Regions from separate parts of the Streptomyces sp. NPDC045022 genome, predicted to be linked through region 3. Evidence: riboswitches for the same ligand, from Rfam matches in the RefSeq annotation. Region 3 holds a riboswitch; each other region holds the start of a gene.

Evidence for each region. Region 3 has a riboswitch for cyclic di-AMP ahead of AC07C1_RS08725 (M23 family metallopeptidase). Riboswitches for the same ligand answer to the same signal wherever they lie in the genome.
Region 1: linked by a shared signal. The riboswitch ahead of AC07C1_RS29110 (C40 family peptidase) and the one ahead of AC07C1_RS08725 (M23 family metallopeptidase) in region 3 are both predicted to bind cyclic di-AMP.
Region 2: linked by a shared signal. The riboswitch ahead of AC07C1_RS24765 (transglycosylase family protein) and the one ahead of AC07C1_RS08725 (M23 family metallopeptidase) in region 3 are both predicted to bind cyclic di-AMP.

Annotation. Positions count from the first base shown of each region.
Region 1 covers NZ_JBWKIR010000020.1:8,734-18,111, forward strand. Annotated here, with positions in the region: gene AC07C1_RS29085 (PspC domain-containing protein) at 1-518, opposite strand, end outside; gene AC07C1_RS29090 (ATP-binding protein) at 729-2,021, shown strand; gene AC07C1_RS29095 (LuxR C-terminal-related transcriptional regulator) at 2,018-2,758, shown strand; gene AC07C1_RS29100 (C40 family peptidase) at 2,775-3,839, opposite strand; gene AC07C1_RS29105 (hypothetical protein) at 4,277-4,630, shown strand; gene AC07C1_RS29110 (C40 family peptidase) at 5,209-6,195, opposite strand; cyclic di-AMP (ydaO/yuaA leader) riboswitch at 6,204-6,374, opposite strand; gene pcrA (DNA helicase PcrA) at 6,660-9,149, shown strand; gene AC07C1_RS29120 (M23 family metallopeptidase) at 9,196-9,378, opposite strand, start outside.
Region 2 covers NZ_JBWKIR010000014.1:122,450-131,827, forward strand. Annotated here, with positions in the region: gene AC07C1_RS24735 (protein kinase domain-containing protein) at 1-361, shown strand, start outside; gene AC07C1_RS24740 (glycoside hydrolase domain-containing protein) at 432-1,259, shown strand; gene AC07C1_RS24745 (SurA N-terminal domain-containing protein) at 1,407-2,057, shown strand; gene AC07C1_RS24750 (nucleoside triphosphate pyrophosphohydrolase) at 2,249-3,268, shown strand; gene AC07C1_RS24755 (cytochrome P450 family protein) at 3,376-4,674, shown strand; gene AC07C1_RS24760 (transglycosylase family protein) at 4,824-5,888, shown strand; cyclic di-AMP (ydaO/yuaA leader) riboswitch at 6,086-6,258, shown strand; gene AC07C1_RS24765 (transglycosylase family protein) at 6,263-6,979, shown strand; gene eno (phosphopyruvate hydratase) at 7,322-8,623, shown strand; gene AC07C1_RS24775 (FtsB family cell division protein) at 8,725-9,201, shown strand; gene AC07C1_RS24780 (DUF501 domain-containing protein) at 9,250-9,378, shown strand, end outside.
Region 3 covers NZ_JBWKIR010000004.1:15,716-25,093, forward strand. Annotated here, with positions in the region: gene lhgO (L-2-hydroxyglutarate oxidase) at 78-1,295, shown strand; gene AC07C1_RS08705 (N,N-dimethylformamidase beta subunit family domain-containing protein) at 1,468-3,054, shown strand; gene trmB (tRNA (guanosine(46)-N7)-methyltransferase TrmB) at 3,140-3,964, shown strand; gene AC07C1_RS08715 (PrsW family intramembrane metalloprotease) at 4,020-5,381, shown strand; gene AC07C1_RS08720 (aldo/keto reductase) at 5,488-6,432, opposite strand; gene AC07C1_RS08725 (M23 family metallopeptidase) at 6,527-7,558, opposite strand; cyclic di-AMP (ydaO/yuaA leader) riboswitch at 7,568-7,734, opposite strand; gene AC07C1_RS08730 (PP2C family protein-serine/threonine phosphatase) at 7,985-9,166, opposite strand; tRNA gene AC07C1_RS08735 (tRNA-Met) at 9,357-9,378, opposite strand, start outside.

The DNA of each region.
Region 1 (9,378 bases), on a different contig from region 3:
AGGGCGAACAGCACGGCGGTCAGCGCCTGGCCGTCCACGCGGCCGGTCAGCAGTTTGCGGATCTCGTTCTCCTCGTCGTCCTCGTACGGCACCAGGAGCCAGGCGAAGCCGTAGAAGATCAGGCCGATGCCGCCGGTCGCCGACAGCACGGCCAGGGTGATACGGAAGATCACCGGGTCCATGTCGGTCTGCCGACCGAGACCCGCGCACACGCCCGCGATCATCTTGTGCCGGCGGTCGCGCCGGAACCGGGCGGGGGCCTCGGCGGTGTCGTGCTCCTGCTCGTGCTCCTTTTCCGGCTGCTGCCCTGGCCCGGCAGCGCCGGTGCTGCCGCCGACACCCGTTTCCGCGCCGGGGCGGGTGTTGCCGGCGGTGCGGGTGTCGGCGCTGGTGTCCGTGCCGGCCGCTCCCGCCCTTCCCGTCGCGGCGGGCGCGGCATCCGTCGGTCCGGTGCCCGGGGCCGGGCGCGGGCCGGTGCCGGGTCCCGGACCCGTCGCGGCGTGCTCGTGATCCGTCATGCGTCCATGGTGACGGCCCGGTCGCCGCGACGGCAGTCGGGACGACCCTGGGCGAACCCTGAAATCGGCCCTGAGGCGGGGCGGGGAAGCGTTCGAGGGGCAGCGGATCGCCTGGTGCGGCGCTCCCCGAGCCGGCCCCGCTGAAGATCAGGGGCGTCTCGGGGGCCGACCCTGATGCTCTGCCCCGCCGGCCATGTGACCATCGTTGCCATGCCGGAAGCCGCAAGCCTGCCACTCGACGACCCGCGGCCGCCGCGCAAGCTCTACCGCAGCAGCGACGGACGCTGGCTCGGCGGAGTGGCGCGGGGCCTCGCCGGGCATCTCGGGCTGCCCGTCGTCTGGGTGCGGCTGGTCTTCGTCGGCCTGTTCATGGCCGACGGACTCGGTGCGCTGCTGTACGCGGCGTTCTGGTTCTTCGTCCCCCTGGGCGTCGGCGGTGTCGGCGATCAGAAGCCGCCGACACTGGTCGGCACCGAGACCTCGCCGGAGGGCCGCCGCAGACTGGTGGCCCGCAAGCCGGACCGGGGACAGATCGTCGCGCTGCTCCTCATGGTCATCGTGTCCATGGTCTTCGTCGGCAGCGTCAACCTGGGCAGCGCGGCCAAGGCGTATCTGCTGCCCGCCGTGCTCGTCGCGGCCGGTGTCGCCCTGGTCTGGCGGCAGGCGGACAACGCCCGCCGGGCCCGCTGGGTCGAGGTCGGCCGGCGGCGCCGCACTCTCACTCTGCTGCGCGCGGCCGGTGGCGTCCTGCTCGTCACGGCCGGTGTCTCGGCCATCTTCGTCCTGCAGGGTTCGGCCGCGCACCTCGGCGCCGTCCTCCAGGCCGCGCTCGCCGTCCTCGTCGGCATCACGCTGCTCGCCGGCCCCTACCTGGTGCGCATGACGCAGGATCTGTCCGAGGAACGCCTCATGCGCATCCGCGCCCAGGAGCGCGCCGAGGTCGCCGCCCACGTGCACGACTCCGTGCTGCACACCCTCACCCTGATCCAGCGCAATGCCGACAACGCCAACGAGGTGCGCCGCCTCGCCCGCGCCCAGGAGCGCGACCTGCGCACCTGGCTGTACAAACCGGAGGGCACCGGCAAGGACGAGGCCGACGAGCCGGACACGGTCGCGGAGGCGGTGCGGCGCAACGCCGCCGAGGTGGAGGACAAGCACGGCGTGCCCATCGAGGTCGTCATCGTCGGCGACTGCCCGCTGGACGAGAAGACCAGCGCGCAGATGCAGGCCGCGCGCGAGGCGATGGTGAACGCCGCCAAGTACGGTGGCGAAGGCGGTGCCGTACAGGCCTATGCCGAAGTCGAGGGAAAGACGGTCTTCGTGTCCGTGCGCGACCGCGGTCCCGGCTTCGACCTCGACTCGATACCCGCCGACCGCATGGGCGTCAGAGAATCGATCATCGGCCGCATGGAGCGCAACGGCGGCACGGCCCGGCTGCGGGCGGTGCCGGACGGCGGCACGGAGGTCGAGCTGGAGATGGAGAGGGCGGAGAAGACGTCATGAGCGACGCGACCGAGATGAACGGCACGGCGGAGGCGGCGGAGGCGGCCGAGTCCGGCCCCGCCGGCGGCGCGGGCGGGCGGCACGTCCGGGTGGTGCTCGTGGACGACCACCGGATGTTCCGCACGGGCGTCCAGGCCGAGATCGGCCAGACCGCCGAGACCGGGGTCGAGGTGGTCGGTGAGGCCGCGGACGTCGACCAGGCGGTCACGGTCATCACCGCGACCCGGCCCGAGGTGGTCCTCCTCGACGTCCACCTGCCGGGCGGCGGCGGGGTCGAAGTACTGCGCCGCTGCGCGGCGTTGACGGCCGACGCCGAGCGGCCCGTGCGCTTCCTCGCACTGTCCGTGTCGGACGCGGCGGAGGATGTGATCGGCGTGATCCGCGGCGGCGCCCGCGGCTACGTCACCAAGACCATCACCGGCGCCGACCTGGTCGACTCGATCTTCCGCGTGCAGGAGGGCGACGCCGTCTTCTCCCCGCGGCTGGCCGGGTTCGTCCTCGACGCCTTCGCCTCCACCGACGCTCCGCCCGTGGACGAGGACCTCGACCGCCTCACCCAGCGCGAGCGCGAGGTGCTGCGCCTGATCGCCCGTGGCTACGCCTACAAGGAGATCGCCAAGCAGCTGTTCATCTCGGTGAAGACGGTCGAGTCCCACGTCTCGGCGGTCCTGCGCAAGCTTCAGCTGTCCAACCGCCATGAGCTGACCCGCTGGGCGACCGCGCGCCGCCTCGTCTGACCCTGCGGGGCCGCCCTCACGCCACCCGGGTGGCCCCGGCGAACGGCATCTGGTCGATCGGGGCCAGCCGGACCGGTGCCGACGGGTTCGGGGCGTGGATCATCTGGCCGCCCCCGACGTAGAGCCCGACGTGACTGATGCCGGAGTAGAAGAAGACCAGGTCGCCGGGCTGGAGTTCGGAGCGGGAGACGCGGCGGCCCGCGTTGATCTGGGCGTAGGTGGTGCGCGGCAGGGAGATGCCGGCGGAGCGGTAGGCGGCCTGGACCAGGCCCGAGCAGTCGAAGGCGTTCGGGCCCGTCGCACCCCACACATAGGGACTGCCGAGCTTGGCGTAGGCGAAGGAGACGGCCGCCGCCGCGCGCGCGTTGGGAGGTGTGACGGACCCGGCCCGCTCCAGTGCCGACCGCGCGGAGGAGGCCGACCGGGACACGTGCCCGGCCGGGGCGCTGTCACCGGTGACCTCGGTCCGCTGCCGCGGGGTGAGCCGCGCCAGCAGCCGCCGCGCCTCGTCGAGCTTTCCGGTGATGGTCTTCTTCTGCCGTTTCAGCTCCGCCTGCCGGGAGCGCAGGGAGGTCAGCTCGATGCGTGCGGCGCCGCGCAACCGCTCGATCTCCCGCAGCTGTTCGCGCACCCGTGACACGGCGGCGGCCTGCCGGTCGCCCGCCCGCTCCGCGAACGCGGCGCCGTCCAGGTACTGGTCGGGGTCGCTGGACAGGGCCAGTTGCCAGGCCGGGTCGATGCCGCCGTCGCGGTACTGGGCCGCCGCGATGGAACCCAGTGCGTCGCGGGCCGAGTTGAGCTTCTGCTGCTTGCGGGCGGCCTGGTCCTGCAGCGCGGTCACCCGCCGCTGGGCCGTTTCGGCTCTCTCCTTCGCCCCGTTGTACTTCTCGGTGGCGGCCTCCGCGTCCTGGTACAACTTGTCGACTCTGTCCTTCGCCTGCGCCGGCGTCAGCTGTGGCTCGGCGTGTCCCGTCCCGTCGAAGCCCGCCGCGGTGGCCACACCCGCCAGGGCGAGAGTGGCGGCCGTCCGGGCCGTATGGCCACTGAGCGGGCCTTGCCGGGGCTTGCGGTGCGCTGCCACCTGGACCGTCACGTCCTTTCGTAGGACTCGTGCGACCGAGCGGTCGGTGCGCCCGGCGGTGGCCCGCACAGGGGGAGCGGGCCACCGCCGGGCCTTTCTCGGCGGAGGTGGCCGACTGCCGCCCCTGGCCCGGGCGGCGGTGGGAAGCCGGTCACCTGGGGGAGGACGCTAGGCCGGTCTGTGACGAGTGGGTAACGCGGTGTACGAAACTGGCCTCGACGGACCAAGGTGTGACCGGATGTGACCGTGTTGCCCGGGCTGAGTCGTCGTCTTCACGGAGCGTGCTGACCGAAGCGCCAAAAGCGGGACAGCTCGGAGATGTGGGCTGCTATGGGTCGCATATATGCAAGATCCACGGCCTCGCGGACGGACCGCTGGGACATCGGCGTCGGGCCCGGTCACGGAAGACGAGAACGCCCTCGTTAGGCTCCGGCTCCATGGACCTACTCATCCATCTCTTCGTCGGCCTGCACATCATCGGCATCGCCGCACTGCTCGGCGGTTTCCTCACCCAGATGAAGGCCATGGGGCAGGGCACGGCCCGGTTCGTCCCCGGCATGCTGCACGGCGCACTGACCATGCTCGTCACCGGCGTGGCCCTGGTCGGCCTCAACCAGGCCGACGACCACCATGTCAACAACATCAAGATCGGCGTGAAGCTGGCCCTGCTGATCGTGATCCTCGGCCTGGTCTACGTGAAGCGCGACGAGGAGCGGGTCGACAAGCGGCTCTTCGGGCTGGTCGGCCTGCTGACGACGGCGAACATCTTCATCGCCGTGCTGTGGACCTGACGGTCGGTCCACGTGGTCGCCGGCACGGGCCGCGAGCACCGCACCGGTGGCGGCCGCGAGCCACGCCGCCACCGCCACCCACACCAGCACCCGTCCCGGCCCCTTGAGCCACGGGACGTCCACGGTGGCCGCGACGGACAGCCTCGCCGCCGCCGTCATTCCCATCGGGAACACCGTCGCCCACCAAGCACGTCGTAACCGGGCCGCGGCCCGGGCCGCCTCGGCCGCCAGCGAGATAAGCCCGAGATAGCAGACGAGGTCCGCAGGACGAAGTCGGCGCCCAGCGCCACCCAGGCGACGCCGGCCATCGCCGGCGCCACCCGCGAGACCGTCTCGTCGCCGGCCAGCTGCAGACCAACCGACAGGATGCCGGCCGCCAATCACGGCGGCCCCGGACGCGGGAGGCCGCCCCGCCCACCACGCGCGCAGACCTGAGATGCCGGGCATGCGCCCGATGCCAGGCAGCCGCGCGCACCCAGCCGGGCCGGGCACGCGCGCGTGGAACGCAAACCGCCGGTACGCGCGCGTGGAGCGGACCCGCCGGTACGCGCGCGTAGGCCCGACCACGTGAGGCGCGCTCAGGCCGGCCGCACCACGCTGTGGATGATCGATTCGCCACCGCGGTCCACGGATTCCTCGCGGACGTACGCGCCGGGTTCCGGGGCGTGGATCATCATCCCGTCGCCCGTGCAGAGGCCGACATGGCTGCTGTCGTCGTGGAAGAAGACCAGGTCACCGGCGCGCGCCTCGGTGACGGGGACCGGGCTGCCCGCGGCGGCCTGGGCCTGGGCGGTACGCGGGAGGGTGACGCCGGCGGCCTTCCACGCGGCCTGGGTGAGGCCGGAGGAGTCGTACGAGCCGGGCCCGCTGGCACCGCTCACGTACGGCTTGCCGATCTGGGCCCGGGCGAAGGCGATCGCCTTCTCGGCCTTGGTTTCCTGCCGCGGGCCCGGGGATCCGTAGGCCCGTGGACCGGGCTCCTCCAGGCGCCGTCGGCCGAGCCCGGCCGGCCGCGCGCCCTGCTGGGCCGTGAGCCGGGACAGCAGCTCGCGCGCGGTGGCGAGCTTGTGCTGGACGGTGGCCTTCGCGGCCTTCACGTCGTAGTGCGAGGACGCCGGCGCCTCCGGGCTCCTGGTGGTCTTGCCCCGCTCGGCCGCGTCCTTCACGCGCGAGGCCAACCGGTTCATCACCCTGCTCTGGGCGAAGTGGTCCTGCGGATACTCCGAGAGGAGAGAGGCGGCCGTGTCCGGGGTGGCCGCGAACGGAACCAGCCCCTCCCGGGCCTTGGCGAGCCGGCTCGCGCGCCGGGCGCCCTCCTGACGTGGGTCCTCGCCGTGCGGCCGCCGGGCGGCCGCCGGTTCCTCCTCCGGCGCCGAGTCGGCCTGGCGGTAGAACTCGTCGATCTTCTTCTCGATCTCCTCCAGGCTCGGCCTGCCGTCGTCGGCGGCGGCCTCGGCCGTCTGGGTCAGGACGGCCACGGAGGTGAATGCGGCGGTGGCGAGGGCGGGGCCGCGCAGGCCCGGTCCACGGGTGCCGCCGGGGCGCGGCTTGCGGTGCGACGCCAAGGGAGGCGACTCCTTCCAACGTGCCGCCTACCGGGTTAGCTGTCGGGTTCGGGCGCGTGCTTCGGAAGGGTTGCCCTACGGCGTCGTCCCGGGCGGGAGTCGGCCGATTCACCCCAGGATCGGTGGGTCCCCGGCTCCGGGCACCGTGGGGGGCGCACCGGACTCGGCGGAGGCCGCGCGGCCCGGCGACGTTCGCCGGAGAGGGGTCGTGCGGCCTGACGGAAACCTAACCAACTCGTGTGTCTCTTGTGAAGGTTGGTGCGCAGTATGTCCGATACATTTCTGTGACCTGATGCAGGTTTCATGTGGGCGTGACCAGGTGCTTCCTCAGCGTGAGGGGAAAAGGGGGCAGGTGGGGCGAGGATCCCACTCCGGGACCGCACCCCATGCGGACCCCACCCGAGACGTCCGTGTTCCGGGGACCGCGACCGGTTGTCGGTGGGGAGCCCTAGACTCGTAGAGCGATGAGCAGCCTTTTTGACGACAGCTTCCTGGCGGACCTCCAGCCCCCTCGCGGGCACGAGGAGGAACCCCCGCCACCGCCCGAGGACGATCACGCTCCGGACGCGCTTCCGGACGATCTGTTCGGCGGGAAGTTCGACGTGCCGCCGGACCGGGACGCCTACTACCGCGACGGCGCCCCCCGCCCGGCGATCGACGCGGCGGCACTCCTGGAGGGGCTGAACGACAACCAGCGCGCCGCGGTGGTGCACGCCGGCTCCCCGCTGCTCATCGTCGCCGGCGCCGGCTCCGGCAAGACGCGCGTGCTCACCCACCGCATCGCCCACCTGCTCGCCGAGCGGAACGTACACCCGGGCCAGATCCTCGCGATCACCTTCACCAACAAGGCCGCGGGCGAGATGAAGGAGCGCGTCGAGCAGCTCGTCGGCCCGCGCGCCAACGCGATGTGGGTGATGACCTTCCACAGCGCGTGTGTCCGGATCCTCCGGCGCGAGTCGAAGAAGCTCGGCTTCACCTCGTCCTTCTCGATCTACGACGCCGCCGACAGCAAGCGCCTGATGGCCCTGGTCTGCCGCGACCTGGACCTCGACCCCAAGCGGTTCCCGCCCAAGTCCTTCAGCGCCAAGATCAGCAACCTGAAGAACGAGCTGATCGACGAGGAGGACTTCGCCGCCCAGGCCACCGACGGCTTCGAGAAGACCCTCGCCCAGGCCTATGCGCTCTACCAGTCGCGGCTGCGCGAGGCGAACGCGCTCGACTTCGACGACCTGATCATGACGACGGTCAACCTGCTGCGTGCCTTCCCGGACGTCGCCGAGCACTACCGCCGCCGCTTCCGGCACGTCCTGGTCGACGAGTACCAGGACACCAACCACGCGCAGTACGCGCTCGTGCGCGAACTGGTCGGCACCGGCGAGCGCGCCGCCGAGGACGTCGACACCCCGCCCGGCGAGTACGACCTCCCGCCCGCCGAACTCTGCGTGGTGGGTGACGCGGACCAGTCGATCTACGCTTTCCGCGGCGCGACGATCCGCAACATCCTCCAGTTCGAGGAGGACTACCCGAACGCGACGACGATCCTGCTGGAGCAGAACTACCGCTCCACGCAGACCATTCTGTCCGCCGCCAACGCGGTCATCGAGCGCAACGAGTCCCGCCGCCCGAAGAACCTGTGGACCAACGCGGGCCACGGCGCGCGGATCACCGGCTACGTCGCCGACACCGAGCACGACGAGGCCCAGTTCGTCGCCGACGAGATAGACCGCCTCACGGACACGGGCGAGGCGAAGGCCGGGGACGTCGCCGTCTTCTACCGCACCAACGCCCAGTCCCGTGTCTTCGAAGAGATCTTCATCCGCGTCGGCCTGCCCTACAAGGTCGTCGGCGGCGTCCGCTTCTACGAGCGCAAGGAAGTCCGGGACGTCCTCGCCTACCTGCGCGTCCTCGCGAACCCCGAGGACTCGGTGCCGCTGCGCCGCATCCTCAACGTGCCCAAGCGGGGCATCGGCGAGCGTGCGGAGGCGATGATCGACGCCCTCTCCCAGCGCGAGAAGATCAGCTTCCCCCAGGCGCTCAAGCGGGTCGACGAGGCGTACGGCATGGCCGCGCGCTCCACCAACGCGGTCAAGCGGTTCAACGCGCTGATGGAGGACCTGCGCACGATCGTCGAGTCCGGCGCGGGACCGGCGACCGTCCTGGAGGCGGTGCTCGAGCGCACCGGCTATCTGGCCGAGTTGCAGGCCTCGACCGACCCGCAGGACGAGACCCGCATCGAGAACCTCCAGGAACTCGCGGCCGTCGCCCTGGAGTTCGAGCAGGAACGCGGTGAAGGTGAGACCGGCACCCTGGCCGACTTCCTGGAGCAGGTCGCCCTGGTCGCCGACTCCGACCAGATCCCCGACGAGGAGGACGGCGACGGTGTCATCACGCTGATGACCCTGCACACCGCCAAGGGCCTGGAGTTCCCGGTCGTGTTCCTGACCGGCATGGAGGACGGCGTCTTCCCCCACATGCGCGCCCTCGGCCAGACCAAGGAGCTGGAGGAGGAGCGGCGCCTGGCGTACGTCGGCATCACACGCGCCCGGGAGCGGCTGTACCTGACGCGGTCGACGATGCGCAGCGCCTGGGGCCAGCCGTCGTACAACCCGCCCTCCCGCTTCCTGGAGGAGATCCCGGCCGCCCATATGGAGTGGAAGCGGACGGGTGCGTCGGCGCCGTTCTCCTCCGGCCCGGCCTCGGGAATCGCGGCCTCGCTGTCCTCGAGCCGCTCGCGCTCCTCGGCGTCGGGCGCATCCGGGTTCGCCACGCGGCGCACCGCGGAGAAGCCGGTGGTCGCGCTGGCCGTCGGGGACCGCGTCACCCACGACCAGTTCGGGCTCGGCACGGTCGTCGGGGTGAAGGGCACCGGCGCGAACACGGAGGCGACGATCGACTTCGGTGACACCAAGCCGAAGCGGCTGCTGTTGCGGTACGCGCCGGTGGAGAAGCTCTAGACGAAGTGAGCCCCGCCGGTCCGGCGGGGCCCGTACCGGCAGTGGCTCAGGTCGGGTCCAGCCCGTGGCTGCGCAGCCACGGCAGGGGGTCTATGGCCGCCCCGGCCGCCGGCCGTACCTCGAAGTGCAGGTGCGGACCGGTGGAGTTGCCGGAGTTGCCGGAGTAGGCGACCGGCTCGCCGGCCTTGACGGTCGTACCGGAGGCCACGCGGTAGCTGGACAGGTGGCA
Region 2 (9,378 bases), on a different contig from region 3:
ACTGCGCCGTCTCGCCGACGAACGCGCGGCCGAGGCCGGCCAGGCCGATCCGCAGTCACTGCGCTTCCGCTACGAGGCCGCGCAGTGCCTGGAACAGCTCGGCGAACCGGCGGCGGCGCTCGCCGAGTACCGCGCGCTGCTGCCGTACTACGAGAACCGGTACGTCTCCGGCGACCCTCAGCTCGCCCACGAGGTCCGGCGGCGCATCGGCCACCTGCTGCTCGCCCTCGGCGACCGGTCGGCCGCGCACGACACGCTCGCCCGGCTGGTGATGGACGTGGAGCGGGTGCACGGTCCCGGCCATCCGATGGCCGTGGAGATCCGGCGCACCCTGCAATGGCTCGGACAGGTGCGCGGGTAGATTTCGCTCTTGCCCGGGAGATCGTGAACTCCCGGCGCACGACATCAGACACACAGCAGGGGTGGGGTTCATGGCCGGCCATCGGCAGTCGAAGAAGCACAGACACATCACATGGGCGGTGGCCGGCGCGGCCGTCGTGGCAGGGGGCGGCATAGCCGCGCAGACGTCCATGGCCGCCACCACGTGGCCCGCCCAGAAGACCTTCACGGGGCGCGCGTTCGACACCTGCACCGCGCCCTCCCTGTCGGCGATGAAGGCCTGGCACACCGGTTTCTACGGCGCCGCCGCCGTCTACGTGGGCGGCAAGAACCGCGGTTGCGGCCAGCCCAACCTCACCGCCTCCTGGGTGAAGTCGGTCAGCTCCCTCGGCTGGAAGCTCATCCCGATCTACGTCGGCGCCCAGCCGCCCTGCCAGTCCGGTTCCAGCCCGGAGAAGCTGACCGCCTCCACCGCCGCCTCCCTGGGGGCGAAGGACGCCGGCGACGCCGTGGCCAAGGCGTCCGCGCTGGGGATGAAGGCGGGCAGCCCGATCTACCTGGACATGGAGGCGTACGACATCACGAACAGGGCGTGCAACGACGCCGTGCTGACGTACGTACGCGCCTTCGGCAAGGGGCTGCGCGCCAAGACCTACCGGGCCGGCTACTACGGCTTCAGCAGCTCCAGCGCCAAGGCCATCGCCACCGCCAAGGACAAGACGGACCTTCCGGGCAATCTCTGGTACGCGCTGTGGGACAAGCAGAACACGACCACCGCGGACTGGCCGTGGGGCTCCACCCAGTTCACCGGCCACAGCCGTGGCCACCAGTACCTGGTCAACAGCAAGGAGACGCACGGCGGCGTCACGCTCACCGTCGACCGTGACGCCTGGGACGCCCCGGTGGCCGTCACCGGCTGACCCGGAACGCCTTCCGGCCGGGCGCGGCGGTGCCCGAAGCGCGCGCGAATCGTTGGTCGAATGGGTTGGCCACAGCCTGCCCACTGCCTAACATCGATCACCGCAAGACCTTGTGCCCCGCCGCACAATCTCCCCCTGGAGGTTTCCTTGCACCGCCGCCGTCGCACCGCGCTCGTCCTCACCGCCGCGATCGCCGCCGCGGCGCCCGTCCTCACCGCCTGCGGAAACGATGCGCACCCGGGCGCGGCGGCCGTCGTCGGCGGGCAGCGGATCACCGTCTCCCAGCTGGAGAGCCGGGTCAACGAGGTCCGCAAGGCCCAGCGGGCCGCGGTACCGGACGAGACCCAGTACCAGCAGGTCGTCGCCTCCACCGGCAGCCTCACCCGCGACACCCTGCACAACATGGTCCTCGATCAGGTGCTGCACCGTGCCGCGCGGGACGAGGGCATCTCGGTCACCCGCAAGGAGATCCAGCAGATGCGCGCGGGTCTGCAGCAGCAGGCCGGCGGCGCCAAGGGGCTGGAGACGGCCTGGCTGCAGAAGTACGGCATCGCCCCGGCCCGCCTCGACGACAACCTCCGCCTCCAGCTGGAGGCGCAGAAGCTCGCGGCCAAGCTCGGCACCGACACCACCCAGCCCGCCTTCTGGAAGACCCTGTCCAAGGCCTCCGAGGAACTCCACGTCGACCTCAACCCGCGCTACGGCTCCTGGGACGTGCAGAAGAGCAGCCGGGTGGACGCCAGGACGCCATGGGTGCGGGAGGTCACGGCAGCCGGCGACCAGCCGCTGACGGCATAGCCGCAGCACCGGGGCGCTCGCTGCCGGAACGGCGTGGCTGCCGGAACGGCGTGGCTGCCGGACGGTACGGCAGCCGGAACGGCCTGGTGGGGAGCGGCAGGGCGGCGTGCGTCGGTCATACGATCACATGAACCCCTCGGTCCTGTGGACAACGGAATCCGCTCCCTTCCGCCGTGGGTTACGTTCGGATCGTGAACGCATCCAGCCCCGAAGCCACCGCCCCCGGCCCCACGGGTCACGAAGCCCCCGGCCGCGTCGTCCTGCTCACCACCAGCCACCGCGTCGCCCCCGGCCTGCTGTCCTGGCCCGCCTGGCAGGCCCTGCACGCCGCGGATGCCGTGCTGTGCGCGGACGGCGCGCACCCGCAGCTGCCGTATCTGCGGGAGGCCGGGATAGTCGTGGAGAACACGTCCCCCACCGCGCAGGAACTGGTCGACGCCTGCGCCGGCGGGCGGACGGTGGTGGTCGTGGCGGCCGGCGAGGGCGAGCCCGCGCTCACCGACGGCCTGGCCCGGCTCGCCGGTTCCGGGCGGGTCTCCATGCCGGAGCTGGAGCTGCTGCCCGCCTCCTACGACCTCCCCGGCGCCCGCCTCCTGGACCTCGTCCAGGTCATGGACCGCATCCGCGCCGAATGCCCGTGGTCCTCCCGGCAGACCCACCAGGGCCTGGCCAAGTACGGCATCGAGGAGGCGTACGAACTGGTCGAGGCGATCGAGGCCGGTGACCGCGAGGAACTGCGCGAGGAACTGGGCGACGTCCTCCTCCAGGTCGTCTTCCACTCCCGCATCGCCGAGGAGCACCCGGACACGCCGTTCTCCATCGACGACGTGGCCGGTGGCATCGTCGCCAAGCTCATCCACCGCCACCCGCACGTGTTCGGCGACGAGAAGGCCGAGACCCCGGAGGACGTCAAGGCGCACTGGCTGCGCACCAAGGCCGAGGAGAAGCGGCGCACCTCGGTCACGGAGGGCGTCCCCCTCGGCCAGCCCGGCCTCGCCCTCGCCGCCAAGCTCGCGTCCCGCGCTCGCACGGCGGACCTGGACGTGCCTCTCCCCCAGGGAGAGGGCGTCGGTTACGAGCTGCTCGCACTGGCGGTCCGCGCCGAGGCGGCCGGCGTCGATCCGGAAGCGGCGCTGCGGGCGGCGGCACGGGTGTACCGGGACGCGATACGGGCGACGGAGGGAACGGCACCGGAGAAGGGGAACGGCTAGCACGGCCGGCCCTGCGAGGCCGCCCACCGGTGCCCCGCCCACCGGGGCCCGGCCCGCCGGCCACGCCCGCCAAAGCCCCGCGGGCTGTGGCCGGATACCGTCGAGGGGTGACCGACCAGCCCCCTCACCCGACCGCCGCGGACTCCGAGCCCGACCTCTTCACCTGGGAGTTCGCAGCCGATCCCTATCCCGCCTACGCCTGGCTGCGCGAGCACGCGCCCGTGCGCCGGACGCGGTTGCCCAGCGGGGTCGAGGCCTGGCTGGTCACCCGGTACGCCGATGCCAAGCAGGCCCTGGCCGACCAGCGGCTGAGCAAGAACCCGGCGCATCACGACGAGCCCGCGCACGCCAAGGGCAAGACCGGCATCCCCGGCGAGCGCAAGGCCGAGCTGATGACGCATCTGCTGAACATCGACCCGCCGGACCACACCCGGTTGCGCAGGCTCGTCAGCAAGGCGTTCACACCCCGCCGGGTCGCCGAGTTCGCGTCCCGGGTGCAGGAGCTGACCGACCACCTCATCGACCAGTTCGCGCAGCGGGGTTCCGCCGACCTCATCCACGAGTTCGCCTTCCCGCTGCCCATCTACGCCATCTGCGACATGCTCGGCGTCCCCCGCGAGGACCAGGACGAGTTCCGGGACTGGGCGGGCATGATGATCCGGCACGGTGGCGGGCCCCGGGGCGGGGTCGCCCGGTCGGTGAAGAAGATGCGCGGTTACCTGGCCGAGCTGATCCACCGGAAGCGCGCGGCCCTGCCCGCCGAGCCCGCGCCCGGCGAGGACCTCATCTCCGCCCTCATCCGCGCCTCCGACCACGGCGAGCACCTCACCGAGAACGAGGCCGCCGCCATGGCCTTCATCCTCCTGTTCGCCGGCTTCGAGACGACCGTCAACCTCATCGGCAACGGCACCTACGCCCTGCTCACCCACCCCGAGCAGCGCCGCCGGCTGCAGGAGTCCCTGGCGATGGGGGAATGGGGCCTGCTGGAGACCGGCGTGGAGGAACTGCTCCGTTTCGACGGGCCGGTGGAGCTGGCCACCTGGCGGTTCGCCACCGAACCGCTCACCATCGGCGGGCAGGACATCGCGCCGGGCGACCCGGTGCTCGTCGTGCTCGCCGCCGCGGACCGGGACCCGGAGCGGTTCGCCGACCCGGACGTGCTGGACCTTGCCCGCCGCGACAACCAGCACCTCGGCTACGGCCACGGCATCCACTACTGCCTGGGCGCGCCGCTCGCCCGCCTGGAGGGCCAGACCGCGCTCGCCACCCTGCTCAGCCGCCTGCCCGACCTGCGGCTCGCCGCGGACCCGGACGAGCTGCGCTGGCGCGGCGGGCTCATCATGCGCGGTCTGCGCACCCTGCCGGTGGAGTTCACTCCGCTCCCCGGCGAGGCCGTAGAACGGTAAACATGACAGGCGTTCAACTTCGTGATCTTCACGTGATCTGCGCGGCATGAACTTGTGACAAGTGATCGTCTGCCTATACGTTCACCCATCAGCGCGGCGACAGGCTTCATCCGCCGCGCCGGTCCTGCTGTCGCACGAAAGGCTTCCGCATGCTCTCCGGGAACGGTCGTCACCGTCGCCCCCGTCAGGCTCCGGCCCTCCTCGTCGCGGCCGGCGTGACAGGCTCCGCCATCGCCATCCCCCTGCTCGGCGCCGCGAGTGCCAACGCGGCCGACGGCACCACGTGGGACAAGGTGGCCGAGTGCGAGAGCGGCGGTTCCTGGAGCGCGAACACCGGCAACGGGTACTACGGCGGCCTGCAGATCCCGCAGGACGACTGGGACAAGTACGGCGGTGGCCAGTACGCCGACAGTGCCGACGAGGCCAGCCGTTCGCAGCAGATCGCCGTGGCCGAGAAGATTCTCGCCGACCGGGGCACCACCCCCTGGGCCACCTGTGCGCTGCTGTCCGGCCTGACCTCGAACTCCGGCTCCGTGGACGTCGACACGGGGGTCGGCGGCTCCGGTGACGCCAACGGTTCGGGCGACTCGTCCGGTTCGGCCGACAACTCCGACTCGTCCGGTCTGCCGGATTCAGCCTCGCCCTCCGGCTCTGGTTCCGGCTCCGACTCCGCTGCCGACGCCGGCTCCGGCTCGGCTTCGGGCTCGGATTCCTCCACGGGTTCGGCCACCACGCCGACGCCCGGTCCGGGCAAGGACGTCACCGCGGATCCCGGTGCGGACACCGGTTCCACCGGTTCCACCGGTACCAACGCTCCGAAGTCCGACAGGTCGGTCTCGCCCGAAACCGGAAACTCGCAGGGGGACGGCAGCACGCCTGCGGCCACCCCCAGTGTCGGAAACTCGGACAATTCCCAGCAGAGTGCCGGTTCCTGGAGCCTCGTCGACACCGGCGCCCTCATCAGTGGTGGACGTCACCGTGGCGGGAGCGCGGACGAAAACGTGACAAACAGTCAGGATGCCGCGACGTCCGGCCGTCACGCCTCCCGTGAACCGGGCACCTACACCGTCCGCGAGGGCGACTCCCTCGTCTCCATCGCCGACTCGCTCGAGGTCGACGGCGGATGGCGCGCGCTCTATGCCGGAAACAAGAAGGACATCGGCGCCGATCCAAACCACATCACCGCCGGTCAGACCCTGGAAGTCGGTGCCTAAACGGGCGAAAAGCGGCGGGAGTTGACGCCCTGTTTCGTGGCTGATGTCCGGTTTGGCGAAAGTGTGGGATGAGTCTCAGAAGCCCTGATCGTCTTTGAAATTCCGTCGATCGCCTGTCTACGGTCGAGATCGCTCGTCACCACGAGCCCCGGCAGTCGCAACGCCGAATCCTGCCAGCGGATGCCCGGGAACAGTCGTCGCGTCAAGCGCCGTAGGCAGGAGCGGGGGACCCAAGGTAAGTGCCGGAACCAGCAGTTGAGCTGGCGCCGGCTGGGGGTGAAGCCGCACCTCGCGCAAGCGGGAGTGCGGCCGGGCAACTCAACCGGCCCGAACCCGACAGCTCACCTCGCAGGCGTCGGTGAGGGGATCGATCCATGCTGTTTTCCGGCAAGGGCAAGCACCGTCGTCCGTCCAAGGCCACTCGTGTCATCGCGCTCGCCGGTGTCACCGGTGCCGCCGTCGCCGCCCCGCTGATGGCGGCCGGCAACGCCTCCGCCGCCACCGCCTCCGAGTGGGACGCGGTCGCCCAGTGCGAGTCCGGCGGCAACTGGTCCATCAACACCGGCAACGGCTACTACGGCGGCCTGCAGTTCTCGGCCTCCACCTGGGCCGCGTACGGCGGCACCCAGTACGCCGCCCAGGCCAACCAGGCCGGCAAGGCGCAGCAGATCGCCGTCGCCGAGAAGGTCCTCGCCGCCCAGGGCAAGGGTGCCTGGCCGGTCTGCGGCACGGGCCTGTCCGGCGCCGCCTACAACGGCTCCGCCCCGAGCAGCAGCTCCTCGAACAGCAGCTCCTCCAGCAGCTCCTCGAACAGCACCTCGTCGAGCAGCACCACCACCCGCTCCACCGGCCGGCAGGCCGCCTCCCGCTCCGCCGAGCGTCCGGCCGCGACCAAGACCGTCACCACCCCGACCGGCAAGAAGGTCAAGAAGGGCGACGGCGAGTACAAGGTCGCCGCGGGTGACACCCTCAGCTCCATCGCCGAGAAGCACGGCGTCAAGGGTGGCTGGAAGAAGCTGTTCGACCTGAACAAGGACATCGTCGAGGACGCCGACCTCATCTACCCGGGCCAGCAGCTGCACCTGAAGTGACGCCCGGCTCCCACGCGAACCACAGCGCCCTCACCTCCCCGGTCCGCACGCTGAAGGCCTCGTGAGGGCCACCCCCCGTCCCCACGGGCTCCCCGCCCCGGTGCGTATTCCCCCGTACGCACCGGGGCGGGGTTTTCTGTTTTCCCGTTCTTCGGCCAGGTCTCACCCGCACCCCCCTTTGTTCCCAGCCTGAACAATGGGTACCGTCTGCGTGTCCCTCCTGTCCACGGGACGGTCGGTCGGTGGCCGACGCCCCTGGGACGGTTAGGCTCTAGTCGCAAGGCCCAGCCGCAAGGCGGCCGGCCCCGCACTTCCAGCGTCACATCCAAGAAGGAGATGCTCGTGCCGTCCATCGACGTCGTCGTAGCCCGGGAAATCCTCGACTCGCGAGGGAACCCCACCGTCGAGGTCGAGGTCGGCCTCGACGACGGCAGCACGGGTCGTGCCGCCGTCCCGTCCGGCGCCTCCACCGGTGCCTTCGAGGCCATCGAGCTGCGTGACGGTGACCCCAACCGCTACCAGGGCAAGGGTGTCGAGAAGGCCGTCCTCGCGGTCATCGAGCAGATCGGCCCGGAGCTGGTCGGCTACGACGCCACCGAGCAGCGCCTGATCGACCAGGCCATGTTCGACCTGGACGCCACCGACAACAAGGGCTCGCTCGGCGCCAACGCCATCCTCGGCGTTTCCCTCGCCGTCGCCCACGCCGCCTCCGAGGCCAGCGACCTCCCCCTCTTCCGCTACCTGGGCGGCCCGAACGCGCACCTGCTGCCGGTGCCGATGATGAACATCCTGAACGGCGGCTCGCACGCCGACTCCAACGTGGACATCCAGGAGTTCATGATCGCCCCGATCGGCGCGGAGTCCTTCTCCGAGGCGCTGCGCTGGGGCACCGAGGTCTACCACACGCTGAAGAAGGTCCTGAAGAGCAAGGGCCTGTCCACCGGCCTCGGCGACGAGGGCGGCTTCGCCCCGAACCTCGGCTCCAACCGCGAGGCCCTCGACCTCATCCTCGAGGCCGTCAAGGAGGCCGGCTACACCCCCGGCGAGCAGATCGCCCTCGCGCTCGACGTGGCCGCCTCCGAGTTCTACAAGGACGGCAAGTACCTCTTCGAGGGCAAGGAGCGCTCCGCCGCCGAGATGACGGAGTACTACGAGGAGCTGGTCGCGGCCTACCCGCTCGTCTCCATCGAGGACCCGCTGTTCGAGGACGACTGGGACGGCTGGAAGATCATCACCGACAAGCTCGGTGACAAGGTCCAGCTCGTCGGCGACGACCTGTTCGTCACCAACCCCGAGCGCCTCGCCCGCGGCATCGAGGAGGGCGCCGCCAACGCCCTGCTGGTCAAGGTCAACCAGATCGGCTCGCTGACCGAGACCCTGGACGCCGTCGAGCTGGCTCAGCGCAACGGCTTCAAGTGCATGATGTCCCACCGCTCCGGTGAGACCGAGGACGTCACCATCGCCGACCTGGCCGTCGCCACCAACTGCGGCCAGATCAAGACCGGCGCCCCGGCCCGCTCCGAGCGCGTCGCCAAGTACAACCAGCTGCTGCGCATCGAGGAGATCCTCGACGACGCCGCGGTGTACGCCGGTCGCAGCGCGTTCCCGCGCTTCAAGGGCAACCTCGAGATCTCCGAGGGCTGAGCCAACCCGGGCTGTCCTAGCCAGTCGTACGTACGTCCCCGTACCCGGTCCCGTACCGTGTCCGGGGACGTACGCGCGTGTGTGATCGGGAGGCGGGGAAGATGGCCGTGAAGGACCGTGACCGGTTCTCCACCGCGACCAGGCTGCGGCTGCTCGGCGAGCAGACGGCGGCCCGGGTCTACCGCTCCCAGACCAAGCGGCAGGCCCGCCGCTCCCGGCTCACCGGCCGCGCGGCGCTGCTCGCGCTGGTGCTGTGCACGATGATCGTCGCGCTCGCCTATCCCATGCGGCAGTACGTCTCGCAGCGCGCCGAGATCGCCGACCTCCGGCGGCAGCAGGAGCAGGCACGCCACCGTGTCGAACAGCTGCGCGACCTCAAGGCGCGCTGGCAGGACGACGCCTACGCCAAGCAGCAGATCCGGCGCCGGCTGCACTATGTGATGCCCGGGGAGACCGGGTACGTCGTCATCGACCCGGGCGCGGCCAAGCAGTCCCGCGCCGACGTCGGGGCCGCCCACCGGCCCTGGTACGCGAACGTCTGGGACGGGGTCGACAAGTCCGACGCCTCCGACCAGTAAGCCGGCCGCCCGGCCGGTGTCCGACAGAAAGCCACCCTGAAAGCAGTCATGGAAACGCCTCCGCCGCCCACTCCGCGCACCGAGCCCACCGACGCGGACGTCGAGGCCTTCAAGCAGCAGCTCGGCCGCCCGCCGCGGGGCCTGAGGGCCATCGCGCACCGCTGCCCGTGCGGCCAG
Region 3 (9,378 bases):
CGCGCCCCTTCGGACGCTGTGCCCGCCCGGCGTTTGAAGGCGTTGTCAGTGGCGCAGTGCACTATCGGTAGCGGGAGGTGGTGCAGGTGCCGGTCGGTGCGTACGACTGTGATGTGCTCGTGGTCGGCGGGGGGATCGTCGGGCTGTCGACGGCGTACGCGATCACCCGGGCCGCGCCGGGTACGCGGGTGACCGTGCTGGAGAAGGAGCCGGGCCCGGCCCGGCACCAGACGGGGCGCAACAGCGGGGTCATCCACAGCGGGATCTACTACCGGCCGGGCTCGCTCAAGGCGCGGTACGCGGTGCGGGGCGCCGCCGAGATGGTGAAGTTCTGCGCCGAGTACGGCATCGCGCACGCCGTCACCGGCAAGCTGATCGTCGCCACCGGACGGGACGAGCTGCCGCGGCTCCACGCACTCGTGCAGCGCGGCCGCGAGAACGGGATCCCGGTGCGGGAGCTGGGTCCCGCGCAGATCGCCGAGTACGAACCCGAGGTGCGCGGCCTCGCGGCGATACACGTCGGCACGACCGGCGTGTGCGACTTCGTGGGGGTCGCGCGGCAACTGGCCCGGGCGTCCGGGGCGGAGATCCGCTACGGCGCGAGGGTCGTACGGGTGGACCGGCGGCCGGAGCGGGGCGTGGCCGTGCTCACCGCCGGCGGGGACGTCGTACGCGCGCGGGTGCTGGTGAACTGCGCCGGACTGTACTGCGACGAGGTGGCACGACTGACCGGGGACGAGCCGGAGGTGCGGATCGTGCCGTTCCGCGGGGAGTACTACGAGCTGGCGCGGCCGGAGCTGGTGCGGGGACTGGTGTATCCGGTGCCGGACCCGGCGTTCCCGTTCCTCGGGGTGCATCTGACCCGGGGCATCGACGGGGGCGTGCACGTCGGCCCGAACGCGGTGCCGGCGCTGGCCCGGGAGGGATACGGCTGGGGGGTCGTACGCCCCCGGGAGCTGGCCGGGACCATGGCGTGGCCGGGGTCGTGGGCGATCGCCCGGCGACACTGGCGGTACGGGGCCGGGGAGCTGCGGCGGTCGGTGTCCAAGGGGGCGTTCCTGGATGCGGTGCGGAGGCTGTTGCCCGCGGTGGAGGCCGATGACCTGGTGCGGGCCCCTGCCGGGGTGCGGGCGCAGGCGGTGCTGCGGGACGGGACGCTCGTGGACGACTTCCTGATCCGGGAGGGGGTGCGGGCGGTGCACGTGCTCAACGCGCCGTCACCCGCGGCCACCGCTTCTCTGCCGATCGGGCGGGAAGTGGGGCGGCGGGTGCTGGAGCTGCTCGGCTCGCTGTAGGGCGTACCCGGGGGCCTGCCCCCCGGACGCGGTCGTGTTCACCGCCGAGCTGGTCGCCGTGGCCGCGCCCCCATGACGCCCCGCGGCCGAGAGCGGGGCGCGCGGCCCGCATTGCTGTGCCACCTTGGCCCCGAGGGGAGGTGACGCGCGAGCGGCGAGCAAGGGAGGCGGCATGGGCACGGATCCTGCCCCGCAAGGAGGGCCGGAACACGGGACGGCACAGGCGCGGCGGCTGGGGCGCAGGCGCTTCCTCGGAGCATGCGCCGGCCTCGGGCTCGCCTCGGTGACGGCCGCCGCCTGCGACGCGGCCGCTCCCCCGCGCGAGCACCACCGAGCGGCCGTCTCCCTCCGGCCCGAAACGGAACGGGACCGGCCGGGGACGCCCGATTGGCGTATCGCTTCCCGGGGTCCCGCCCCGGCCATCACCGGCTACGCGGACCGGGTGAGCGTGACGCCGGGCGAGGAGTGCGGCCTGTATGTCTCGACGACCGCGTCGTCCTTCCGGGTCTCGGCCTTCCGCGTCGGCTGGTACGGAGGGGCCCAGGCCCGGCTCGTGTGGTCGTCGGCGCGCATACGGGGCCGCGCCCGGCCGGAGCCCCGCTTCCTGCCGGACACCCGCACCGTGCGCGCGGACTGGCCGCGCACCCTCACGTTCGGCACGGCCGGCTGGCCGGAGGGCGCGTATCTGCTGCGACTGGAGGCGGACAGCGGCCACCAGCGCCACATCCCGCTGATCGTGCGCTCCACGCAGGGCACGGGCCGGACGGTCCTGATGCACGCCCCGGCCACCTGGCAGGCCTACAACCGGTGGGGCGGCTACAGCCTCTACGCCGGTGTCTCCGGCGCGTACGCCACCCGCTCCCTGGCCGTCAGCTTCGACCGGCCCTACGACGCCGGCGGCGCGGAGACGTTCATGGTGTACGAACGGGCGGCGGTGGTGCTGGCGGAACGGCTCGGCATACCCCTCGCCTACACCACCGGGACGGATGTGCACCGCGACCCGGAGGTCCTGCGCGGCGCCGCCGCGGTCGTCTGTCCGGGGCACGACGAGTACTGGACCTCGGAGCAGCGCCGGCATGTCACAGCGGCCCGTGACGCCGGCACCAACGTGCTCTTCCTCGGCGCCAACACCTGTTTCCGCCGGGTCCGCCTCGAGCAGGGGGAGACGCGGCCGGACCGCACGGTGGTCTGCTACAAGTCCTCCGTCCGGGCCGACCCCTGCTACACCACCCAGCCCGCCCTGGTGACCACCGACTTCCGCCGGGGTCCGGCGCCGGATCCCGAGTCGTCGCTCACGGGAGTGCTCTACGAGGGCTACCCGACGGACGCGCCGTACGTCGTCCACGCGGCGGACCACTGGCTGTACGAAGGAACGGGCGTACGGCCCGGCGACGGCTTCGGCCACCTGGTCGGCGTCGAATACGACCGGGTCACACCCGGTGCGCCCGTCCCCGAGCCGCTGGAGATAACGGCCCACTCCCCCCTGGTGTGCGGTGGCCGCCGCAGCCACAGCGACTCGGCCTACTACACGGTCCCGAGCGGCGCGGGGGTGTTCGCCACCGGCACCATGCGCTGGGTGGAGGCCCTCATGGCCGGCACCCCCGACGGCGGCCGCGACCACGGGATGGATGCCCGTACCCGCACCTTCGTGACCCGCACGACGGAGAACGCCCTGCGAGCCTTCGCGGAGGGCCCCGCCGCCCGGCACCGCCCGGCAGCACGCCCGAACGTCAGCGAGGTGTACAAGGCCGGGGCATGAGGCCGCGGCCGCCGGACCGCGGCGCCCGCCCGTGGCTGTCGGCTGGAAGGGTGCCGTCCCGCGGCGCCGTAAAATCTGTCTTACTGTGTCTGACTTCCTCAACACCCCCGAAGCCCCTTCGTCGGCCCCGCACGCCCCCGGTGCCTCCGTCCGGCACACCCGGGCGAAGGGGGAGCCCCGGTTTCCCGACGGTCCGAAGGCCGATCCGGCCGGGTCGCACTTCGAGCGGCGGATCCGGAGTTTCCAGCCGCGCCGCAGCCGGGTGACGGCCGGGCAGGCCGACGCCCTGCAGCGGCTGTGGCCCAAGTGGGGGCTGGACATCGACGGGCAACGGGTGATCGATCCGGCCGAGCTGTTCGGGAACGGCAACCCCGTCGTGCTGGAGATCGGCTTCGGGATGGGCGAGGCCACCGCTCAGATGGCCGCCGCCGACCCGGACACCAACATCCTCGCGGTCGATGTGCATACGCCGGGGCAGGGCAATCTGCTCGCCCTCGCCGACCGGGACGGGCTGGCCAATGTCCGGGTGGGCAACGGGGACGCGATCATCCTGCTCCGGGAGATGATCCGGCCCGACTCGCTGGACGGGCTGCGCGTGTACTTCCCCGACCCCTGGCCCAAGAAGCGGCACCACAAGCGGCGGCTCATCCAGCCCGAGTTCCTGACGCTCGCCGCGACCCGGCTGAAGCCCGGCGCGCTCGTGCACTGCGCGACCGACTGGGAGCCGTACGCCGAGCAGATGCTCGAGGTTCTCGGCGCGCATCCCGACTTCGAGAACACGCAGGCGGACGGCGGTTTCGCGGCACGCCCCGCGTTCCGGCCGCTGACCCGTTTCGAGGGGCAGGGACTGGACAAGGGACATGTGGTGCACGATCTGCTCTTCCGGCGCGTACCGCACCACGACCGGTAGCCAGGTCCGGAAAACCGCGCCGGCCCCTCGTCGCGACACCGTTAGGGTCGATGCCGTGGCCACCAGTGCTCCGTACCCGATACCGCCCGCCAGCCCCGGCTCCGGGGCGCTCCGCCACCCGCACTGGTGGCAACGCGGATGGGTGCGGTACGGGGCGCTGATCACGCTGCTGGCGCTGTCCGGGCTGGTGATCCTCGCGCTGGTACGGCGCCAGACCGGCACGGAGGGGCTCCTGGTCGGGGTCGGACTGGCCGTGCTGCCCGTGCCCTGGCTGACAGCCGCCTTCCGGTGGCTGGACCGGGTGGCACCGGGCCCCTGGCGGAACCTGGTCTTCGCCTTCGCGTGGGGCGCCTGCGCGGCGGCGCTGATCGCCATCGTCGCCAACACCTTCGCGACCAAGTGGATCGCCACCGCCACCGCCGATCCGGTCGGTGCCGACACCCTGGGCGCCACCGTGATAGCGCCGGTCGTCGAGGAGTCCGCCAAGGCCGCGGCCGTACTGCTGGTCTTCCTCTTCCGCAGACGTGACTTCACCGGGATCGTGGACGGGATGGTGATAGCCGGGATCACCGCCACCGGGTTCGCGTTCACCGAGAACATCCTCTACCTCGGCACGGCCTTCGGGACCGACCAGGTCACCGGTGGCCGGGGCATCGCCTCCGTCACCGCCGCGACCTTCTTCGTACGCATCGTGATGTCCCCGTTCGCACACCCCCTGTTCACGGTCCTCACCGGCATCGGCTTCGGTATCGCCGCGCTGTCCGGGGAGCGGCGGCGGCTGCGGCGGGTGCTGCTGCCGGTCTGCGGGCTGCTGCTGGCGATGAGCATGCACGCCTTGTGGAACAGCTCCTCCACCTTCGGCCAGTACGGGTTCTTCGCCGTCTACGGCGGATTCATGGTGCCCGCGTTCGCGCTGCTGACCTGGCTCGCGGTCTGGACTCGGCAGCGGGAGCTGCGGACCGTGCGGGAGGAGCTGCCGCCGTATGTGCCGGCCGGGTGGCTGGGGCCGGCCGAGCCTTTCGCGCTCGGGTCGATGCGGGCGCGGCGGATGGCCCGGGAGTACGCCCGGCACCACTTCGGGGGGCGGCCGGCCGCGCGGGCGGTGGCTCAGTACGAGGCGTACGCCACCTCGCTGGCGCTCCTGCGGCACCGGGGGCGGCGGGGGCGGGCCGGGGCCGACTTCGTCGTACGGGAGCGGGAGTTGCTGACCGAGCTGTGGCTACGCAGGGGCATGGCGCGGCCGGCTCTGGAGTACGCGGCCGGGGCTTCCGTTCCGGCGCCGGTGTACTGGGCGCCGCCACCGTACGGGTATCCGGCGGCGCCGTACGGGTATCCGGCGGCGCCGTACGGGTATCCGGCGGCGCCGTACGGGTATCCGGCAGTGCCGTATCCCTCGTACAACCCGTATCGCGGTTAGGCGGGGGCAGCCGGACACCGCCGGACCGCCGGGCACCGCCGCCCTCGTGGCTGATCGCCGCCTGCGGCGGAGAAGGGCCCGCCGCGGGCGGAACCGGCGGCTGGGGTCAGGCCGATGCCTCCGTCAGTTTCCTCAGGTCCTCGTCCGTCAGGCTCAGCCGCGCCACCGCGAGCAGGGCCGGGAGCTGGTCGACCGTTCGGGCCGAGGCGATGGGGGCCGTGATCGTCGGCTGGGCCGCGAGCCAGGCCAGGGCGACCGTGGCGACCGGGGCGTCGTGGGCGGCGGCGATCTCGTCCAGGGCCGCCAGGACTCGCCGGCCGCGCTCGGACTCGGCGTGCTTCGCGGCCCCGGTGGCGCGGGCGCTGTCGACGGTCGTACCGGGGCGGTACTTGCCGGTGAGGAAACCCGAGGCGAGGGCGTAGTAGGGCACGGCGGCGAGACCCTCACGGGCGGCCAGGTCCTGCAGCGGGCCCTCGTAGGTGTCGCGGGAGACCAGGTTGTAGTGCGGCTGGAGGGCTACGTAGCGGGCCAGGCCCTCGCGGTCGGAGAAGTCCAGGGAGGCCTGGAGACGTTCGGGGGTGATGTTGGACGCGGCGATGTGCCGGACCTTGCCGGCCCGCACCAGCTCGTCCAGCGCGCCGATGATCTCCTCGACCGGCACCTCGGGCTTGTCGAAGTGGGTGTAGTAGAGGTCGATGTGGTCGGTGCCCAGGCGGCGCAGGGACGCGTCGGCGGCGGCCTTGATGTTGGCGGCGGACAGGCCCTGGTACTCGGGGTGCTGGCTGACCTTGGTCGCGATGACGACGTCGTCGCGGTTGCCGCGGGCCTTGACCCACTTGCCGATGATCGTCTCGGACTCGCCGCCCTTGTTGCCCTCGATCCAGGCGCTGTAGCTGTCGGCGGTGTCGAGGAAGTTGCCGCCGGCGGCTGCGTAGGCGTCGAGGACGGCGAAGGAGGCCTCCTCGTCGGCGGTCCAGCCGAAGACGTTGCCGCCGAGGGAGAGCGGGAAGACCTCGAGGTCGGAGGAACCGATTTTGCGCAGAGAAGTCATGCTCTACGTCAACGCCGGCGACGGATGATCTCATTCCGCCGCCGGCGCCGAGTTCCCGCGAAGGGATGCCCCGCGGTTCTTCCGGAGGGCCGCGTCAGGGGGTGAGGCCCTTGTCCCGCAGCCACGGCATCGGGTCGGTACCGGTGGCCTGCCCGCCCGGGTGGAGCTCCAGGTGGAGGTGCGGGCCGGTGACATTGCCGGTGGCGCCGACGCGGCCGATGACCTCGCCGGTGGAGACCTTCTGGCCGACCGTGACGTTGATCGAGGACTGGTGGCAGAACCACAGCTCGGTGCCGTCGTCGAGGGTGAGGACCGTGCGGTAGCCGTAGGCGCCGGCCCAGCCGGCCTGGGTGATCGTGCCGCTGTGGATGGCCTTGATGAGGGTGCCCGTGGGCGCGGCGAAGTCGAGGCCGGTGTGGTAGCCGGAGGACCACATCGAGCCGGCCTGGCCGAACGTCGAGGTGATCGTGTACGAGGACGTCGGCAGCGTGTACTGCTTGGCCAGCTCGGCCAGCCGCTTCTCCGCGGCGGCCTTCCTGGCGGCGGCCTCCGCCTTCTCCTTGGCGGCGGCGGCCTTGGCGGCGGCGTCCTTCTCCGCCTTGGCGGCGGCGTCCGCGGCCTGCTTCTCGGTGGCGGCGAGCGCGGCGGCGGTGGCCTTGCCGTCGGCCTTGCTCTGCTGCTGCTCGGCCTGGGCCATGATCCGGTTGCGCAGGGCCTCGCCCGCGTCGGTGTGCTGCTCGGCGTCGGCGGAGGTCACGCCCACGTCGCTGAGCGCGGTGGTGGTGGCCTCGGGCGCCGGGGCGGAGTCGTCCTCGAAGAGCGAGCCGACGGAGGGCAGGTCCGGCAGGGAGATGGAGACCGGCGGCTTGCCGGTGTTGGCGCTGGCCATGCCGCCCGCGCCGACCGCGGCCATCACGCCGACGCCGAGGACGGTGGAGCTGCGGGCGAATCCGCCGCGCTGCTTGGCGACACGGTGCCGGCCGCGGACCGGGGCGACGGAGTCCTCGGTCGGGTTCCACTCCTCCCAGGGGCCCTCCTCGGCGCGGTAGGAGCCGTAACCGAAGGTCTCGGTGTCGGCTTTCGCCGGTATGAACGGGGCTTCTGGGGCAGGGCGGTTGGACGCCACGCGGGCGCGCTCCTTTCCTTCCTCCGCCTACCGGGTTAGCTGACGGGTTCGGAGCAGGAAGGTCTCCTACGCGCGTAAACCGGACGTGGACTCAGCGAGTTCACATCGGCATCCGCGTGATTCACCCCAAGGTGGTGGTTCCCCGGTTCCCTTGCGGGATTCGGCGCGTGCGCACGGAGCCGCCTCTGGTGACGGCTGGGACGACCGCGCTGCGTTATCGAACGTTAATAGACGCGCCAGGCACTTTCCAAGCCGTTCGACTTGATCATCAGCATTTCCGGACGGGAACCTATCCATCATGACCGCTGCAAATCGGACGAGTTGACCGAGGCTCAGGAGTCACAGAAGTTTTGATGGTGACTCAGATGGTATGCGGACGGCGGTCGCCCGGTCACCGTCGGTGAGGGCACTCATCGCTGAGGGCACTCAGGGCTGCCGTACGGCGAGCAGCGCCATGTCGTCCGTCATGCCGCCGCCGGAGTGCCGCCTGACCTCCTCGGCGAGCCGGGCGAGGAGCGTGCCGGGGTCGCGGAACGTGCGTCCGGCGAGCCGTCGTTCGGGTTGATAGAACCGGCCGTGGGCGTCCCGGGCCTCGGACAGGCCGTCGGTGTAGAGCAACAGGGTGGCCCCGCTGGGGAAGCCGGCCTCCAGCGTCCGGTCGGGCCATATGCCGAGGTCGCCCATGCCGAGCGGCAGCGCCGGCTCGTGCGCGGTCAGGGTGCGCAGGGTGCCGTCGGCGTGCAGCAGCAGCGGGGCCGGATGGCCCCGGTTGACGACGCGTACGACTCCCTCGCCGTGCGGGAGTTCGGCGAGGACGGCGGTGGTGAACCCCTCGAACGCGTCGATGCCGTCCCGCCGGGTGCCCTCGCGGGCCAGCGCCCGCTCCAGCCGCTCGGCGACCGCCTCCAGCGTGGCCTCCCGCTCGGCCGCCTCCCGGAACGCCCCGATCAGCACGGCGACGGCGGCGACCGCGCCCAGGCCCTTGCCGCGCACGTCGCCGACGACCAGCCGGACGCCGTACGGGCTGTCCTGCACCGCGTAGAGGTCGCCACCGATGAACGCGTCCTGGCGTGCCGCCTCGTAGCAGGCGGCGATCTCGAAGCCGCCGATCCGCGCCGCCGGCTCGGGCAGGACGGCCCGCTGGGCGGCCTCGGCGATCTCCCGGGCGGAGGCCAGGCGCCGGTCGCCGCGGCGGACCACCCGGTTGATGGCGACGGCCAGCAGGGCGACCGAGGCCACGGTCACCACGTCCGTGACGGTGGCCACGACCGGGTGGGCGCCGGCCTGGGCGTGCACCGCGTAGACGGCGGCGAGGGCCACGAGGCCGGTCAGGACGGTGGTGCTCAGCGCGGCCAGGGGCGCGGCGATCAGCGGGGCGGCGGTGAAGAACGGGACGGCGGTGAAGTCCTCGGGGGTGAGCAGGCCGTAGAGGACGCCGCCGGCGATGAGCAGGGCGGGCAGGGCGCGGGCCAGGGTGCGCGGGCTCGGGCGCCGGGTCCGGTGCGCCGGTGCGGGTGCGTCGCCGAGGCCCGGGTCGGGCACGGGGTCGCCGGGAAGCCGGCCACCCGCCCTGGCGTACGCGTTCTGCTCCACCTCACCAGGGCGCACCGCTTGTCTCCCACGTGTCCGACGTACGTCCAGGTTTGCGGGCACAGGGGCGGGGGGCGACCGCTGTGGACCGACCGGATGACCAGCTGTGACGTATGCCACTTGGGCTCCCCGGACGCGAATCCCGGTCATCCGGGGAAAACACTCAGGGCCGGAATCCATGTGCTGGATTCCGGCCCTGAGTCTTCAGTAGCGGGGACAGGATTTGAACC